2 regions of the Limosilactobacillus albertensis genome follow, and region 2 is predicted to be linked to the other one. Evidence: predicted binding sites of a transcription regulator. Region 2 holds the regulator's gene; the other holds the start of a gene.

Region 1 (9,068 bases), on a different contig from region 2:
AACAACAAAGTTAATAATTGACGCTGCTGCCGTAATTCCAACTTTGGCAAATGTAGAAACAAACGGCGAACCGACACTACTTAATTCATTCCAAGGATAAATCGTTACAATTACAAAAATTGCTCCAACATAGAAGATTAAAATTCGGAATAGGACGGACTTAACTGATTTAACAATTGCTTTTTGCGGATTTGCTACTTCACCAGCGGAAATTCCCAGCAATTCAATTCCCTCATAAGAACCAACAATAATTGACATTGAGAAGAAGAAACCGCTCCAACCACCAGTGAAGAATCCACCATGGGACCACAGATTGTTAAAACCAGTTGGGTGACCACCATTACCAAATCCAAAGAAGATAATCATAAACCCAAGGAGGATCATGAAAATAATAGTAATAACTTTAATCATCGCAAACCAAAATTCAAGTGACCCGTATGCCTTCGCACTCGCTAAGTTGGCTAAGACTAGGAAAATTATGATTACAATTCCAGCCACCCACGTATGCATATGCGGCCACCAATATTTAAGATATTCAGTAGCAGCAACCACTTCAGACATCCCAACAACGATATATTCAAATACGTTAGCCCATTTAGCAAGGTATCCGGCTACTGGATGAACATATTCTGTTGCATAATCTGCGAAAGAACCGGTGCCGGGATTAATATAGATCATCTCTCCCAAGGCCCTCATTACAATATATAAAATTAAACCAACAAATGCATATGCAAGAATTACCGATGGACCCGTCCACTTAATGGTTGACGTCGATCCCATAAACAGACCGACCCCAATTGCTCCACCAAGAGAGATCATTTCCATCTGACCAGCAGTCATCGAACGGTTAAGCTCCGGTGCTGATTTTTTCATTTGTATCATTGTCCTTTCATTGAATTTAACTCTTAAAAATTATATTATATTTCACAAAAAATTCCAATATTTCTTTCTCATTATTTTTTAATAGAATCAATATAACCATTTTCAAGCCTAGTTAAATAGATTTTCAATAAAGGAGCTTACTTAGATAAAATATAAACTGTACAGTACACAAATAGGGTTCCAATGCTCGGTAAAAATCGAACCTTGGAACCCTACTTATATTTTTATTAGGCCGATGAAGCGTAAGGATAAAACTATAAACAGCTTATGTCACGCTCATCTTCCGTTTTTATTAATCCCGCAAATTAACGGTTTTCGATGTCTTGGCGAGCTTGTTGGCTCAAGTTGTAGAATGAGTGAATACCCTTGTATTGAGCAACATCACCAAGTTGATCTTCAATCCGCATTAATTGGTTGTACTTAGCAAGACGGTCAGTCCGGCTCATTGAACCAGTCTTGATTTGTCCGGCGTTTGTAGCAACAACTAAGTCGGCAATAGTGGTATCTTCAGTTTCACCAGAACGGTGTGAAACGATAGCAGTGTAACCAGCTTCCTTAGCCATTTCGATAGCTTCAACAGTCTCAGTTAAAGTACCAATTTGGTTAAGCTTGATTAAGATTGAGTTAGCAGCACCCATTTGGATACCCTTCTTCAAGTAATCAGTATTAGTTACAAAGAAGTCATCACCAACAAGTTGAACTTTCTTACCTAACTTATTAGTAATAGTTACCCAGTCATCCCAGTTATTTTCATCAATTGGGTCTTCAACAGATACTACTGGGTACTTTTCAATAATACCGGATAAGTAATTAATCCATTCTTCAGTAGTGTATTCTTCACCAGTTGACCAACGAAGCTTGTACTTCTTGTCTTCATCATTCCATAATTCTGAAGCAGCAACGTCAAAGGCAATTGCAATGTCTTTACCTGGCTTGTAACCAGCGTCTTCAATAGCCTTGATTAAGTATTCGAATGGTTCTTCGTTGTTAGCAAAGTCAGGAGCAAATCCACCTTCGTCACCAACAGAGGTTACCTTACCAGCAGCTTCCAATTCTTTCTTCAAAGCGTGGAAAGTTTCTGAGCCCCAACGAATAGCTTCACGAACAGTTGGTGCACCAACTGGCATGATCATAAATTCTTGGAAATCAACCTTGTTATCTGAGTGAGCACCACCGTTAATAACGTTCATCATTGGTGTTGGCAATACGTGAGCGTTAAAACCACCAAGGTAGTTGTAAAGAGGTACTTGTAATTCGTCAGCAGCAGCCCGAGCAGCAGCTAATGAAACAGCTAAAATAGCGTTAGCACCTAACTTACCCTTGTTTGGAGTACCGTCTAACTTAATCATTGCCTTATCGATAGCGATTTGGTCAGTAACTTCCATCCCTACGATTTCTTTAGCAATAATGTTGTTTACGTTTGAAACAGCCTTTAAAACACCCTTACCGCCAAAACGGTTCTTGTCGCCGTCACGTAATTCAACAGCTTCGTGTTCACCAGTTGAAGCACCAGAAGGAACAATACCGCGGCCTACACCGCCAGCTTCTGTGTAAACTTCTGCTTCAACTGTTGGGTTACCACGTGAATCAAGGACTTCACGTGCATAAATATCTGTAATGAGTGACATTTGATGAATCTCTCCTCTGTCATTTATTTGGAAAGCAATTCCACTTAACATTGTATTATTTTACACAATTAAAAACAAGCATTTAACAGGTTAATGGTGAACTAATTGTAAAAATGTTGCGGGATTTAAACTAGCAGCACCAACCAACACTCCGTCAATGTCTTGCTTTTCCATCAACGCATTAATATTAGCAGTTGTAACACTCCCGCCATAAAGAATACGAACATCGTTAGCAACATTATCACCGTACATGTCGCTGATTGTTTGGCGAATCAAGTAACATCCCTCTGCCGCTTGATCAGGATCGGCACTTTCGCCAGTTCCAATTGCCCAGCTTGGTTCGTAAGCAATAGTAACATGACAGATTTCGTCATCAGTAAGGCCATGCACATCAGCTAGAATCCTGCTTACTACCCAATGAACCTTTTTCCCTGTAACACGACGGCCCATTGTATCATCGCAACAAACAATTGGACACAATCCGTTTTTCAAGGCAGCTTTAACTTTTTTATTAATCATGTCGTCACTTTCATTAAAGTATGTTCGCCGCTCAGAATGTCCTAAGATTACATGATGAATTCCTGCTTGGTATAAGGCATATGGGCTTGTTTCACCGGTATATGCACCATCATCCTTATAGTAACAGTTTTCAGCCATTATTTTTAAGGGCGACTTGCCAGCCTCTTTTACCATTGGCACTAAACAAAGCGTTGGTCCCGCAATCGCCGTTTCAAGCTGATTTGCTGGTGGCAGCTCATCTTTTACTTGTTTCACAAAAGAAACTGCCTCTTGAACATCCTTATTCATTTTCCAGTTTCCTGCAATAATTGGTACTCTCATTTCGTGCACCCCCAATAAAGGATAAAGGGCTGAGAAAAACACGAATTTTTCTCAGCCCCCTAATCATGAAATAGTAACGAATTACTTATCAGAAATTGCAGCAATTCCAGGCAATTCTTTACCTTCAAGGTATGTTAATGATGCTCCACCACCAGTTGAGATATGAGTAAGCTTATCAGCAACACCCAATTCCTTAACAGCAGCAGTTGAGTCACCACCACCGACAATTGTCGTAGCATCTGTTAAAGTACCAAGGAACTTACCAATTTCAAGCGTACCCTTAGCAAAGTTAGGCATTTCAAATACACCCATTGGTCCATTCCAAACAACAGTCTTAGCATCTTTTAATACGTTCTCAAATTCCTTTACAGACTTAGGACCGATATCAAGAGCCATCCAGCCATCGTCAATGTCGCCTTCAACTACCTTAGTGTCAGCGTCGTTGTTAAACTTATCAGCCACTACGTTATCAATTGGCAATACTAACTTGTCGCCAGCCTTGTCTAGGATTTGCTTAGCAACATCAATCTTATCTTTTTCAACAAGAGAGTTACCAACTTTGATTCCCTTAGCAGCGTAGAATGTATAAGCCATTCCACCACCAATGATAATCTTATCTGCCTTATCAAGAAGGTTGTCAATAACACCAATCTTGTCAGAAACTTTAGCACCACCAAGGATAGCAACAAATGGTCGTTCAGGGTTATCCACAGCGTCACCTAAGAATTTAATTTCCTTTTCCATTAAGTAACCGGCAGCGGCCTTACCAGGCATGTTTGTAGCAATTCCAACATTTGATGCATGTTTACGGTGTGCAGTACCAAAAGCATCATTTACGAATACATCGCCGAGTGATGCCCAGTACTTGCCTAATTCTGGATCATTACCAGATTCACGCTTTACATATTCGCCATCCTTAACATCTTCGTAACGAGTGTTTTGAACAAGCAAAACATCACCGTTCTTCATGTTATCAATGGCATCTTCTAATTGCTTGCCTTCAGTAACCGGAACAAATGTTACTGGCTTGTTAAGCAAGTTTGAAAGGCGCTCAGCAACTGGACGAAGAGAAAGGCCTGGCTTATCTTCTTCTTTCTTAATCCGGCCAAGGTGTGAGAATAAGATTGCCCGGCCACCATTATCAATTACATACTTAATAGTTGGTAAAGCGGCAACGATTCGGTTGTCATCACCAACTACGCCGTCTTTAATTGGTACATTAAAGTCGACACGCATTAATACTTTCTTGCCTTCTAAAGGAAGGTCTTCAACAGTTAATTTAGCCATGTATATTTTCCTCCTCTTTTATCAAAAAAGGTGAGCGGAGTTTTCCTCCTCCCACCTTAATCAATTAGTTTAATTTTACTTCAAATTAAAGAGTAGCAAAGTGAAGTAAAGTACGGATCATGTTGCTAGTGAAACCGTATTCGTTGTCGTACCAAGCAACAGTCTTAACTAATTGTGAGCCATCTTCACCTTCCATAATTTCAGTTTGGGAAGGATCGAATACTGAACCGAATGTTGAACCGATAATATCAGTTGAAACAATTTCGTCTTCAGTGTAACCGTAAGCATCGTTACCTTCAGTAGCCTTCTTCATTGCATCGTTAATTTGGTCAACAGTAACCTTCTTGTCCAAGATTGAAACAAGTTCAGTTAATGAACCATCAACAACACCAACACGTTGTGCGTGACCTGAAAGCTTACCGTTTAATTCAGGGATAACTAAACCAATAGCCTTAGCAGCACCACTTGAGTGAGGAATAGTGTTAACACTTGCAGTACGGTTGTTACGCATCTTCTTACCACGAGGGCCGTCAAGGATAGCTTGAGTTGAAGTAAATGCGTGAACAGTAGTCATAGTACCAACCTTAACACCAAATTCGTCATTTAAGACCTTAGCCATTGGTGCAAGACAGTTAGTAGTACATGAACCAGCTGAAACGATAACATCATCCTTAGTCAAGGTGTCAAGGTTAACACCAGGAACAACAGTTGGGATGTTACCAGCAGGTGCTGAAATCAATACACGCTTTGCACCAGCGTCAATGTGTGCTTGTGACTTTTCAGCAGAAGTGTAGAAACCAGTACATTCAAGGACAAAGTCAACGCCATCGTTCTTTACCCAAGGAATGTTACGAGCATCACGTTCAGCATATACAGGGTATTCCTTACCATCAACAACAATACCAGTATCAGTAGCTGAAACTTCACCAGGGAACTTACCATGAGTTGAGTCATACTTAAGTAAGTATGCCAACATGGAAGGAGTAGTCAAATCGTTGATTGCAACAACTTCAATATCATTTGTGTTGAGTTCGTGAATCCGACGAAATGCTAAACGACCAATACGGCCAAAACCGTTAATACCAATTTTTACAGTCATACTGCAAATTCCTCCTTTAGGAAAAACATAAATTAGTGTACTTGCTTAGTTTATCACATTACATCAGCATCGCAACTGTCAACCATTGTAAGTGACGCAGTGGTAAGGTCTAAGCAATATACAACTCCTACGATACTTATGATACCATCTTCAAAAAAATTGTCTATTCAATCACAACATTTTTCTGATGTAAGCGTTATTTTGATTAAATTTTTCAAATAATCCTTGCAATCCATTATAATTTAAGATAGTATAATATTTGTTGACGCGCCCTTAGTGTAATGGATCGCACGTGAGATTCCGGTTCTCGAGATCCGAGTTCGACTCTCGGGGGGCGCATTCTGTGAGGCTGCTATAGCCTCTTTTTTATTTTTAAATTTTATATATAAAAATAATCCCTATATCTAGGAAAAAGCCTAAATATAGGGATTTATGTTTAATTAAACTTATTAAGTATTACTTTAATTTTGAATTATTTTCCATTACGCCATCAAGCAAACCGTAATCTACCGCTTCCTGTGCCGTTAAGTAATGGTCACGTTCAGTATCAGCCTGAATCTTTTCAATTGGCTGACCAGAATTCTTAGCTAAAATGCCATTAAGCATCTTTCTAGTCTTCAAAATTTCAGTAGCAGCAATTTCAATTTCAGTTTGCTGACCTTGTGCTCCACCAGATGGCTGGTGAATCAGAACTTGTGAGTGCGGTAACCCAAAACGCTTCCCCTTAGCACCAGATGATACTAACACACTGGCCATAGAAGCAGCCATTCCGATGACGATAGTTTGAACATCAGCCTTAATAAAGTTCATGGTGTCGTAAATTGCCATTCCTGAGGTAACAACTCCACCAGGTGAATTAATGTATAAATAAATGTCTTTAGTTGAATCTTGCGCATCAAGGAATAGAAGCTGCGCAACAATTGAATTTGCCATTTCGTCTTCAATTGGACCGGAAAGCATAATAATGCGGTCCTTCAGAAGCCGTGAGTAAATGTCATAAGCACGTTCACCACGTGATGATTGCTCAATGACAGTAGGAACTAAATTCATAATATGGCCTCCTTAAGTTAATTAGCACTCGTTAGTCTTGTATGCTAACGGATAATAATACTATACTCGATTGGTCAAAAAAGGTCAAATGTTTTAACCTTTATTTAATATTTTTGTAAAAATAAAGACCATGCATTAAGCTGCATGATCTTTTTTATGAATTACTTTTCTTCAGCTGGCTTTTCCTTAGCCCACTTACGAATAGCTTCAATCTTCTTTTCTTTTAATGCTCGCTTGTACTTTGAAGCGATTGGGCGACGGCCTTGTACGCCGTATGGGTGTGCTTTACGCATGTGTATTTGCCTCCTTTTATATTAAACGTAAATTAATTAACGTTCCAATTATACCGGGCATCGTTTTAAAAAGCAAGTCTCTCTAAATTTCAAAAAATAAGTCTTCTCAAGAAAAAATTAAGAAATATTTTATTGGAATTGTTAAACGATTATCTTTACTATTGCCTTAGCTTTTCAGCCAATTGACCTATACCAATTTTAATCAACGCCTACCAAACGTTACAATTAAAAGATTTACATTTTAGACCAATTAGGGTATGATACAGAGTATAGACATGAGAAATAAAGTAATGGTGTAAGACCGAGGAGGATATAACTATGTCAGTAAATACCTTAAACATTTTTAACGTTACCACAAATTGGAATGAATTAGATCAAGAATGTGCCGCTACAGAATTAGCATTGATTAGTGAAAGCATTAATAAAAAATAGGTTTTCTTTTTTATAAAAAGGCCTTTAGCATACCCTGTCATTCAAGGATGAAGATATGCTAAAGGCTTTTATTATTTTACTTGTGAAGCACGCAATTCATCAGCGTATGCATTTAATTTGCGTAGACGATGGTTAACCCCTGACTTTGAAATTGGCCCCCCTGGTACTAATTCGCCTAGTTCTTTTAAGCTTACTTCTTGATGGGCAAGCCGCGTTTCAGCTATTTCTCTTAATTTATCAGGCAAACTGCTAAGTCCGACACGTGAATCAATAAATTCAATATTTTCAATCTGCCGGGTAGAAGCATTGGCAATTTTGTTTAGGTTAGCATTTTCACAGTTCACCAATCGATTAACAGAGTTTCGCATATCGCGTACAATTCGTACATTTTCAAATTGTAGCATGGAATTTGTTGCCCCGATTAGTGACATAAAATTTGCAATTTTTTCTGCTTCTTTTAGATAAACAATGAATCCGCTTCGTCGTGCCGTTGTCTGCGCATTTAAGCCAAATTTGTTTATCATTTGGGCAATCATTTCGTTGTGTTCTTCATATAAAGAATAGATTTCCAAATGGTAACGTGAAGTTTCAGGATTATTAACCGATCCTCCCGCAAGAAAGGCCCCCCGCAAATAAGACCGCACCATCCATTCATCTTTAAGCAGCTCGACTGGTACCTGTTCTTTAATCTGGAAGTTTTGTAGAATTCCTAAATCATCTAAAACATGCTGGGCATGGTAACGCAAACGGACAATATACTGATTATTTTTCTTTAATTTCATCTTTCGCCGTACTACAATTTCACTTTCTACCCCGTAAAACTGTTTTAGCAGTGAATAGATTCGACGTGCAATAGCAGGATTTTCAGTCTGCACGTTAAGTATCAATTGCCGATCAGCAATCCCAATTGATCCATTCATCCGAATAAGCGCCATTAGCTCAGCTTTTGCATTGTCACGATGAACTTTTATTCCTGTTAATTCTTTTTTTACCTCGCTCGCGTATGACACTTAGCATCTGCCTCCTTATTAATCGTGGACCTGATGAAGCCGGTTCATTAATTCTGCCACTACCTTATCTCGATCATGAAATGCCCCGTTATCTTTAAGGCGTAAGAAATTAGAACTAATTACCCGGCAGCCTTGCGCACGTAATCCGCGAAAATCATGCTTAACCGGTTGAGAAATTTCGTTCCATTCTTGGAAGTCAAGATAATTAGCAGGAACTGGTTGAATATTAACTAAGACCGTATCAATAAAGTTTTTCCCAAGATGTTGATTTAGGACACGGACATGATCAGCATCAGTAAAATTATCAGTTTCGCCTTTCTGCGTCATAATATTACAAATATATATTACTTCAGCTTTGCTCTCACATACCGCTTGTCCTACCTCAGAAATCATAAGGTTGGGAAGAATACTTGTAAATAAACTACCAGGACCGATAACAATTTGATCAGCATTTTTAATTGCGGTCAAAACCTCAGAAACAGGTCGTGCAGGATGACCATCATTATCGGCAGAAGGGGTTACCCATACTCGTTTAATCTGTTTATGA
Region 2 (9,068 bases):
TAATGTCCTTTATTGCGGCAGTAATATAACCAACATCTCCCGCCATTAAGACATCACGGGCCAATGGTTTAGGCGAATTAATACCAACTTCAGCAACTTCATATTCAGTGCCCCCGTTCATTAACTTAATCCGATCGCCTTTCTTAACGGTTCCTTCTACTACCCGTACACTAAGTACCACCCCGCGGTAATCATCATATTTAGAGTCAAAAATAAGGGCTTTTAGTGGTGCAGTTAAGTCACCAGTTGGAGCTGGAACATCCTTTACAATTTTTTCAAGGACCTCATCAACGCCCATTCCCGTTTTTGCACTAATATCAACTGCCTCATCTGTATCGAGACCAATCTCATCTTCAATTTGTTTCTTAGTCCCCTCAGGATCTGCAGATGGTAAATCAATTTTGTTGATAACTGGCAGGATTTCAAGGTCATTATCAAGAGCTAAATAAACATTTGCGAGTGTTTGTGCCTCCACTCCCTGGGTAGCATCAACTACTAAGACCGCTCCTTCACAGGCAGCAAGCGAGCGTGACACCTCATAAGAGAAATCTACATGTCCTGGCGTATCGATTAAATGGAAAATATAGTCCTCACCATCTTTAGCATGGTACGTTAATGCCACCGCATTTAATTTAATTGTGATTCCTCGCTCTCGCTCTAATGGCATATCATCAAGAATCTGGTTTTTCATCTCACGTTTGCTAATTGAATCAGTCATTTCCAAAATTCGATCAGCAAGAGTTGATTTTCCATGATCGATATGGGCAACAATCGAGAAATTTCGAATGTGTTTTTGACGTTCTTTCATTTCTTCTAGGTTCATTTAAAAAGACTCACTTTCAACGAATATTCTTTATCTAGTATACCAAATCCCCGTTTACAATGGAAAAACTTCTACTAGATAACATAAGTAGGAAATACAAGAAGCAGAGAAAAAACTTAATCCTTCCCTGCTTCATAAAAGTATTTATTTATCCTCAAATGCATCACGTAGCTTATCAAGAACTGTCTTCTTAACACCCTTAACATTTTCACCACTAGCAGCTGCAAAAGCTAACATGGCTTCACGTTGGCGCTTGTTGAGGCTCTTAGGGGTTTTAACATGGACGGTAACATGTTCATCACCATTGCCATTACCGTTAAGATGAGGAACCCCTTTGCCACGTAATCGGAAATTAGTTTCTGACTGTGTACCAGCTGGAATCTTAAGATCTACATCCCCGTGAACAGTTTTAACTTTTACCTCGTCCCCCAATGCAGCCTGAGCAAACGAAATATCACGATCAACATAAATTGTGGAACCGTCACGACGGAATTCTCGACTTGGTGTTACACGGAAAACAATGTATAAGTCTCCAGCAGGACCACCATTTTCACCTGCATCGCCCTGGTGTTGAAGGCGCATTTGTTGCCCATCATCAACTCCAGCAGGAACTTTTACTTCGAGTTCATGCCGTTCATGAACATGGCCAGCACCATGACAAGTCTCACAACGATCTTCTGGTTTGATAATCTTCCCAGATCCGTTACACTCTGGACAAGTCGTTTGAGTCTGCATATTACCAAGCGGCGTTTGCCGAACACTGGTAATTACTCCAGCACCGTGACAACGAGGACAAGTTACCGGCGATTTACCTGGTTTGGCACCAGTACCATGACAAGTTTTACATTCTACATCACGATCATACTTAATAGTTGTAGTTTTACCAAAAACTGCATCCATAAAATCAAGTGTCATTGAATATTGTAAATCGCGTCCCTGACGTGGGGCAGTCGGGTCACGACGAGAACGGCCACCGCCACCGAAAAATTGGCTAAAGATGTCATCAAAGCCGCCACCAAAGTTAGAATATGCTTGACCACCGCCAAAGCCGCCGAAGCCTTGACCACCACCTTGAGGACCAGCCGATCCAAACTGGTCGTATTGAGCGCGCTTTTGACTATCGCTCAGTGTCTCATAGGCCTCATTAATCTTTTTAAATTTTTCTTCTGCACCAGGCTCGTGGTTAACATCTGGGTGGTATTTTGCCGCAAGCCGGCGATATGCACGCTTGATGTCTTTTTCGGATGCATCCTTAGAGACACCTAAAATGTCATAATAATCTTGTTCTGCCATATAAATACCTCATTATTTTATTGCTTGTTTAGTTATACCACAGCCAGCAAACGAAAGTAAAAGCCAAAGTCCTTTTTTCTGGCCTTTGGCTTTTACACTAACATTTTAAGACTGTTTACCGCAGGCTATTTCTTGTCGTCTGGTGTAACGTCCTTAAAATCACCATCAACAGTATTATCATCATTACCATTGTTGTTACCATTTTGTTGGTTATTACCACCAGGCTGACCATTAGCAGCACCGCCTTGGGCACCTTGAGCTTGTTGATAAAGCTTTACACTAAGATCTTGAATAACCTTATTTAAGGCATCTTTCTTTGACTTCATCTCATCAAGGTTACCACTTTCTTTAGCCTTCTTTAATTCATCACGAGCACTTTCAGCCTTTTTAATGTCATCTTCAGGAACCTTGCCCTTAACTTCTTTCAAAGTCTTATCAACTTGGAAGAGTTCTTGATCTACTTCATTCTTTAAGTCGACTTCTTCTTTCTTCTTCTTATCAGCTTCAGCGTGCTCTTCAGCATCTTTCTTCATTCGCTCAATTTCTTCATCACTTAAGCCGGAGTTAGACTTAATAGTAATGTTTTGCTTCTTATGAGTTCCTTGGTCTTCAGCTGAAACATTTACAATACCGTTTTTATCGATATCAAATGTAACCTTAATTTGAGGAACACCACGAGGAGCAGCAGGAATATCTGTTAATTGGAAATTACCTAACGTCTTATTATCTGCTGCCATTGGACGCTCACCTTGAAGAACATGAATATCAACAGCTGGTTGGTTATCAGCGGCAGTTGAGAAGATTTGACTCTTTGAAGTAGGAATAGTTGTATTACGATCAATTAATTTAGTGAATACACCACCCATAGTTTCAATACCAAGTGAAAGTGGCGTAACATCAAGTAAAACAACATCCTTAACGTCACCAGTAAGGACACCACCTTGAATGGCAGCACCTAAGGCAACGGCTTCATCAGGGTTAATTGAGTGGTTAGGTTCCTTGCCCGTTAATTCCTTAACCATTTCTTGAACAGCAGGGATACGAGTAGAACCACCATTTAAGATAACTTCATCAATGTCATCAAAAGTAAGATCTGCATCCTTCAAAGCATTTAGTACTGGTTGTTTTGTTCGTTCAACTAAGTCATTAGTTAATTGGTTAAATTGTGCCCGACTTAAGGTCTTTTCCAAGTGTAATGGGCCATTTTCACCAGCAGAGATAAATGGTAAGCTAATTTGAGCTTCCTGAACACCAGACAAGTCTTTCTTAGCCTTTTCAGCAGCGTCCTTTAGTCGTTGAAGAGCCATCTTATCTTGAGATAGGTCAACACCGTGTTCTTCTTTGAAACCAGCAATTAACCAGTCCATAATCTTTTGGTCAAAGTCATCCCCACCTAAATGAGTATCACCATTAGTGGAAAGTACTTGGAAGACACCATCACCTAATTCAAGAATAGAAACATCAAACGTTCCACCACCAAGGTCGTAAACAAGGATCTTTTCATCTTTGTCCTTCTTATCAAGACCATAAGCTAATGATGAAGCAGTTGGTTCGTTGATAATCCGCTTAACATCTAAACCAGCAATCTTACCAGCATCTTTAGTGGCTTGCCGTTGTGCGTCGTTAAAGTATGCAGGAACAGTAATAACTGCTTGGGTAACCGTATCACCAATGTAATCTTCAGCATACTTCTTAATGTATTGCAAGATCATTGCTGAAATTTCTTGTGGTGTGTACTTCTTGCCATCAACTTCAACAGTATAGCCTGCTTCACCCATGTGACTCTTGATGGATGAGATCGTGTTAGGGTTAGTAATTGCTTGCCGCTTTGCTACTTCCCCAACCTGGGTTTCACCGTTTTTAAATGAAACAACAGATGGTGTCGTCCGACTTCCTTCTGGGTTGGTGATAATCTTAGGTTCATTACCTTCCATAACAGCAACCGCAGAGTTAGTAGTACCTAAATCAATACCAATAATCTTATTACTTGCCATAATTTAATTCCTTCTCTCACTAATTTATTGAGCTACAACTACCATTGCAGGGCGTAGTACCCGATCCTTTAGTTGATATCCAGCTTGAAGAACATTAACAACTGTTTCAGGACTTTGACCTTCTTCAACCGGAACAGTTTGGACTGCCTGATGAAGGGTCGGATCAAATGTTTCGCCATCAGCTTTAATTTCAGTAATACCGTGATCATTTAGTGCTTTTACTAGATGATCATGAACCATTTGAATACCCTTTTTTAGTTGTTTACCGTTATCATCAACAACTTCAATTGCTAATGCCCGCTTAAGATTGTCAAGAACAGGTAAAATTGACTTTGCTAAATCCTGACCATCATATTTAAGGATTTGGGCCCGTTCTTTATTAAAACGGTTTGTCATATTTTGAATTTCTGCTTCTGCTCGCAAATACTTGTCATCTTTATCAGCAAGCTGTTTCTTCAAACTAGCAATTTCTTCTTTTAATTTTGAAGTTTGATCTAATTTTTCATTAGAATCATCTTTTTTTGTTTCTTTCTTTGGTGCCTTTTCATTTTCAGCAACCGTTTGTTTTTGTTGATCTTCTTGTTTTTCTTTGGCCAATTAACTCGCCTCCTATGAATCATAATAGTGACGGTAGAAATCTAACAACCGTTTGGCTAATTCCTGTCGAAAAGCATTTACAATTCCGATTGTTCTGGAATACGGCATTCGTGTTGGTCCAAGGACTGCAATAATCCCTCGACCATACTGTTCAACGTTATAGCTTGCTGTAATTAAACTATAATCATCTAGCAGCTTATTCTTAGAAATTTCTTGACCGATTTTAACATTAACTCCATTATCTGACGAAAGAGTAGAATCAAGAATATTTGATAAATTATCATTTTTATCTAGCAGTCCGTACAAAGATTGAATAACATGGGGATCATGCGTACTTGCGAAATCAAGCAAGTTTAACCGTCCGCCAACAAAAAATCTTTCACGTGCTGCTTGGGATAAAACATTATCAAAAATATCAAGAAAGCCATCAGGACTATGCATATAATGCAAAACCCGCAACGGAATATCATCTTTTAGTCGTTTCACTACTTCAGACAGTGGAAGCCCAACCAACTGATCATTAATCATCCTGATAACGGCTTGCATTGCATCAGTATCAATGTCTGGTGGCAAAGTGAATGATTGATTCTCAACTTCGCCACTATCAGTTACAAGAATAGCAATCACTTTATGATTACCAAGTGGAACTACTCGAAAACCGCTTAACCGAACGCTTTCTTGTTCTGGTTTTAAAGTAAATGCAGTATATGAAGTTAAGTTTGATAAGATATCTGCCGAGTGCGAAATAATCTCGTCAATCTTTTGGAAGCCGGTTCCAAGTGAGTTTTGAATAACAACCAGATCATTATCCGTAACTGCCTGTGGATCAAGCAAATTATCTACATAATATCGATAACCGCGCTTTGATGGAACCCGACCTGACGAAGAGTGCTCTTTTAAGATCAAATCATTGTCTTCTAAAACTGCCATCTCATTACGGACAGTCGCTGAACTGACCTTAAAAGGCAACTTTTCTGCTAAATGTTTTGATCCGACTGGTTGACCAGTCGAGGTATATTGACGTACAATCGCTTGCAGAATCTTTTTCTGACGTTGTGTTAGCATTGAATATCACTTCCCCTTTTAGCACTCATTAGGGTCAAGTGCTAAACACACTGTATAATATACCAATTACCACCCTAAAAGTCAAGAAACGTCAAACAATTTTTTAAGGAGAGTATCCATGAAACATAAAGACCAGCGCTATATCCAGCCACAGAATACAAAAGAAGCAATGATAATAATTCAAAAACTGTTTAATAAATACCGTAACGCTCCATTAACTAATGAACTGCTAGAATATCATAACAATCTTATTTATCGTCTCCAGTCAGATATAAAGGATGCTGCCATTAAGGAAAATAATCTCGGACAGCTAAAAGCCCTTAACTCAATGACAGATATTATGCGGAACTGGACGGCTGCCCGCCTAAATGGAAAGCCTTTCAATGGTAAAATGCGTCACTTTAAATTAGTTACTGATGGCGGATTTAAGTTTGAACGAAATATTCATAAAATTAATCAGACAACCAATCATCATAGCAGTCGGCATTAATTACAAAAAGAGGTTTGAAAAGTTAGCCTACATATTTATGGGCAGCAAATTCAAACCTCTTTTCCTTTATATTTTACTTAATTTGCGACGGGCGTCATGTTCATCACGTTTCATTTGTGCTACTAACGCATCGGCACCATCAAATTTCTTTTCGCCACGTAAATACTTATACCAACGCACAACTACCTCTTCACCATATACCATTTGTTGAAAATCAAAGAGATAAATTTCCACGGTAAGCTGGTTTCCATCGCCAAAAGTAATGTTATGACCAACGCTAGCCATACCTTTATACCATTTACCGCCAATTTTGACAGTTACAGCATAAACACCAATTCCGGGAAGACGCTCTTCTTGAGGGTGCTCAACGTTAATAGTGGGAAAGCCAAGGGTCCGTCCACGAGCAAGACCATGAACTACTAGACCAGTCGTTTGGTAAGTATATCCTAGTTCCCCATTAGCAGCTTCAACTTTGCCGTTATCAATCAGTTGACGAATTTCACGTGAACCGACTTTTTCTTGCGTTCCATCCTCAGTAAATTTAGGAACTGTTACTACTTCAAACCGCCCAGCAGCATATTTAGGCAATAAGACCATTGATGCTTCTTCTGCTTCCCCATAGGTATGATCAAAGCCAGCGACAACTGTTTGAGCATGAAAGCTAACAAGATACTGGTCTACAAACTGTTGAGGTGTCAAGCTGGCAAAAGATGACGTAAAACTAATTAAATAAACAAGGTCAACCCCTAATTTATCTAACAATTCTAATTTTCGATTTACTGTCGATAAATACTTAAAACCACCCTTATATTGACGGTAAACCACTCCAGGCGCATGGTCATATGTCAAAACCGCTAAGGGCAATCCCTTTTCATGAGCAATTTCACGAGCACGAGCAATTACTGCTTGGTGACCGCGATGAACACCATCAAAAAAGCCCATCGCAAGAACAATTGGCCCTGCTGGAATCATTTTTTTATCAAAGGGATGGTGAATTTTAATAACTTGCAACTCTTACACTCTCCTCAATTAACTGCGAACATTTTAGTTGGTTTATACATATTATTTTTAGGATCTAAATGATATAGTGCTTTTACTTGTCCATCAAATAATAACACAATTTCATTTTCACCAGTATTAAGTTCACTTGGCGCAAGCCAGCCCCCATTTTGAACCTTTTTCCACTGTTCTGTTTGAAGAGTTAACTGTGGATAGTCCTTTAAGGCATAATCCAATGGATACATATATTGTTGCAAAGTTTGTGTAGCTACTGCATCTCGCACATCATCTAAGCTTAGTGTTTGATCCAATGTAAATCCGCCGCTTTTTAATCGGGTTAATAAACTCATTACGCCCGGATAACCTAATTGACGGGCAAGTTCAACAACCAGCGTTCGAATATAGGTTCCCTTGCTACATTCAACATTAAAGCGAATTCGTTGCTGTTTATTTTCTTTATCATATTTTGAACTAAGCAGCTCAAATTTATTTATTTTAACTTGGCGTTTAGGTCGGTCAACAGTTTCACCGGCACGCGCATATTCGTACAACTTTTTGCCATTTACTTTTACAGCAGAGTACATCGGTGGAATTTGGGTAATCTGACCAGTAAGATTATTCATAGCTGCGACAATTTTATTCGTTGGAATCTCGTTTTCAACCGTTTTCTCCGCAACCTTTTCACCATCAAGGTCTTGAGTAGTGGTTGCAAAACCAATTAATAATTCTCCTTGGTATTGTTTTCCAGAACTCATTAAATAGTCGACTACCTTTGTTGCGTTGCCAACACAAATTGGTAAAACACCTGCAACCCCTGGATCAAGGGTTCCCGAATGACCAATTTTTTTAGTTTTCAAAATTTGGCGTAGTCGACTAACACAAGCGAAACTAGTCATACCACGTTCTTTATATAAAGGGATTATTCCGTCCATCATTATTCCTCCAAAAGGGGAGCGTGATCGCCGTCATAAGTGGCTTTGTTCTCACGCCCAACGATCACAAATAGGCATCTAGAGTTCGACTTTACCGGACTTTAGATGCCATTTGTATACCGCGTTGTTCACTTTTATATCATTAATAGAGCCTATGTCACAACTCTTTTTTACTAATTATTTTTCCTTTTTGTGTAAGTCGTTAATGAGTTGATCAATCCGACTACCATAAGCAACTGATGGGTCTTTTACAAATTTAATTTCCGGAGTCTTGAAAATATTAAGACGTGCGCCTAACTCACTCCGAATCAGACCAGTTGCCTTATCTAATCCCGCTTGTGCTTTTTCAGCATCTGAAGCAAGATCGGACAAAATACTATAGTAAATAGTTGCTTGCTGGAGATCACCAGTAACATCCACACCTGTAATTGTAACATTTTGCACACGTGGATCACGAACGCGCTTTAACAAGATTTCATCAACGTCTTTTTGAATTTCTTGAGCTAAACGATCTACTCGATATTGTTTACTTGGCATCTTTATCTCTCCCTCAGCTTTACTTAACAGGAACTTCCTTCATCTTGTAGGCTTCAATAACATCCATTTCCTTGATGTCATTATAGTTTTCAATAGTTAAACCACATTCATAACCTTGTTTAACTTCTTTAACATCATCTTTGAAGCGTTTAAGACTACCTAGTTCCCCTTCATAAATAACAACACCATCACGAACTAATCGTACCTTTGCATCACGGGTAATCTTACCAGAAGTAACCATTCCCCCAGCAATTGTTCCGATCTTAGAAGCCTTATAGATTTGCCGTACTTCAACTTGACCAATTGTTTCTTCTTTGTAAACTGGTTCAAGCATTCCC

What was found. Region 2 encodes HrcA, which represses chaperone genes, less so after heat shock. Its sites were predicted from a motif close to TTAGCACTCNNNNNNNNNGAGTGCTAA; they were not measured.
Region 1: a site for HrcA is predicted at 6,808-6,834, ahead of clpP (ATP-dependent Clp endopeptidase proteolytic subunit ClpP). Genes of this name have one in related genera too.

The regions. Positions count from the first base shown of each region.
Region 1 is NZ_JACIVD010000044.1:65,844-74,911, reverse strand. It holds gene H5S41_RS01095 (amino acid permease) at 1-873, opposite strand, end outside; gene eno (phosphopyruvate hydratase) at 1,188-2,510, opposite strand; gene tpiA (triose-phosphate isomerase) at 2,601-3,350, opposite strand; gene H5S41_RS01080 (phosphoglycerate kinase) at 3,432-4,637, opposite strand; gene gap (type I glyceraldehyde-3-phosphate dehydrogenase) at 4,723-5,736, opposite strand; tRNA gene H5S41_RS01070 (tRNA-Arg) at 6,004-6,075, shown strand; gene clpP (ATP-dependent Clp endopeptidase proteolytic subunit ClpP) at 6,193-6,786, opposite strand; gene H5S41_RS11860 (hypothetical protein) at 6,948-7,079, opposite strand; gene whiA (DNA-binding protein WhiA) at 7,583-8,521, opposite strand; gene mgfK (gluconeogenesis morphogenetic factor MgfK) at 8,540-9,068, opposite strand, start outside.
Region 2 is NZ_JACIVD010000062.1:107,828-116,895, reverse strand. It holds gene lepA (translation elongation factor 4) at 1-823, opposite strand, end outside; gene dnaJ (molecular chaperone DnaJ) at 968-2,116, opposite strand; gene dnaK (molecular chaperone DnaK) at 2,242-4,110, opposite strand; gene grpE (nucleotide exchange factor GrpE) at 4,135-4,707, opposite strand; gene hrcA (heat-inducible transcriptional repressor HrcA) at 4,720-5,772, opposite strand; gene H5S41_RS06030 (hypothetical protein) at 5,891-6,262, shown strand; gene ribF (riboflavin biosynthesis protein RibF) at 6,329-7,273, opposite strand; gene truB (tRNA pseudouridine(55) synthase TruB) at 7,288-8,193, opposite strand; gene rbfA (30S ribosome-binding factor RbfA) at 8,371-8,730, opposite strand; gene infB (translation initiation factor IF-2) at 8,750-9,068, opposite strand, start outside.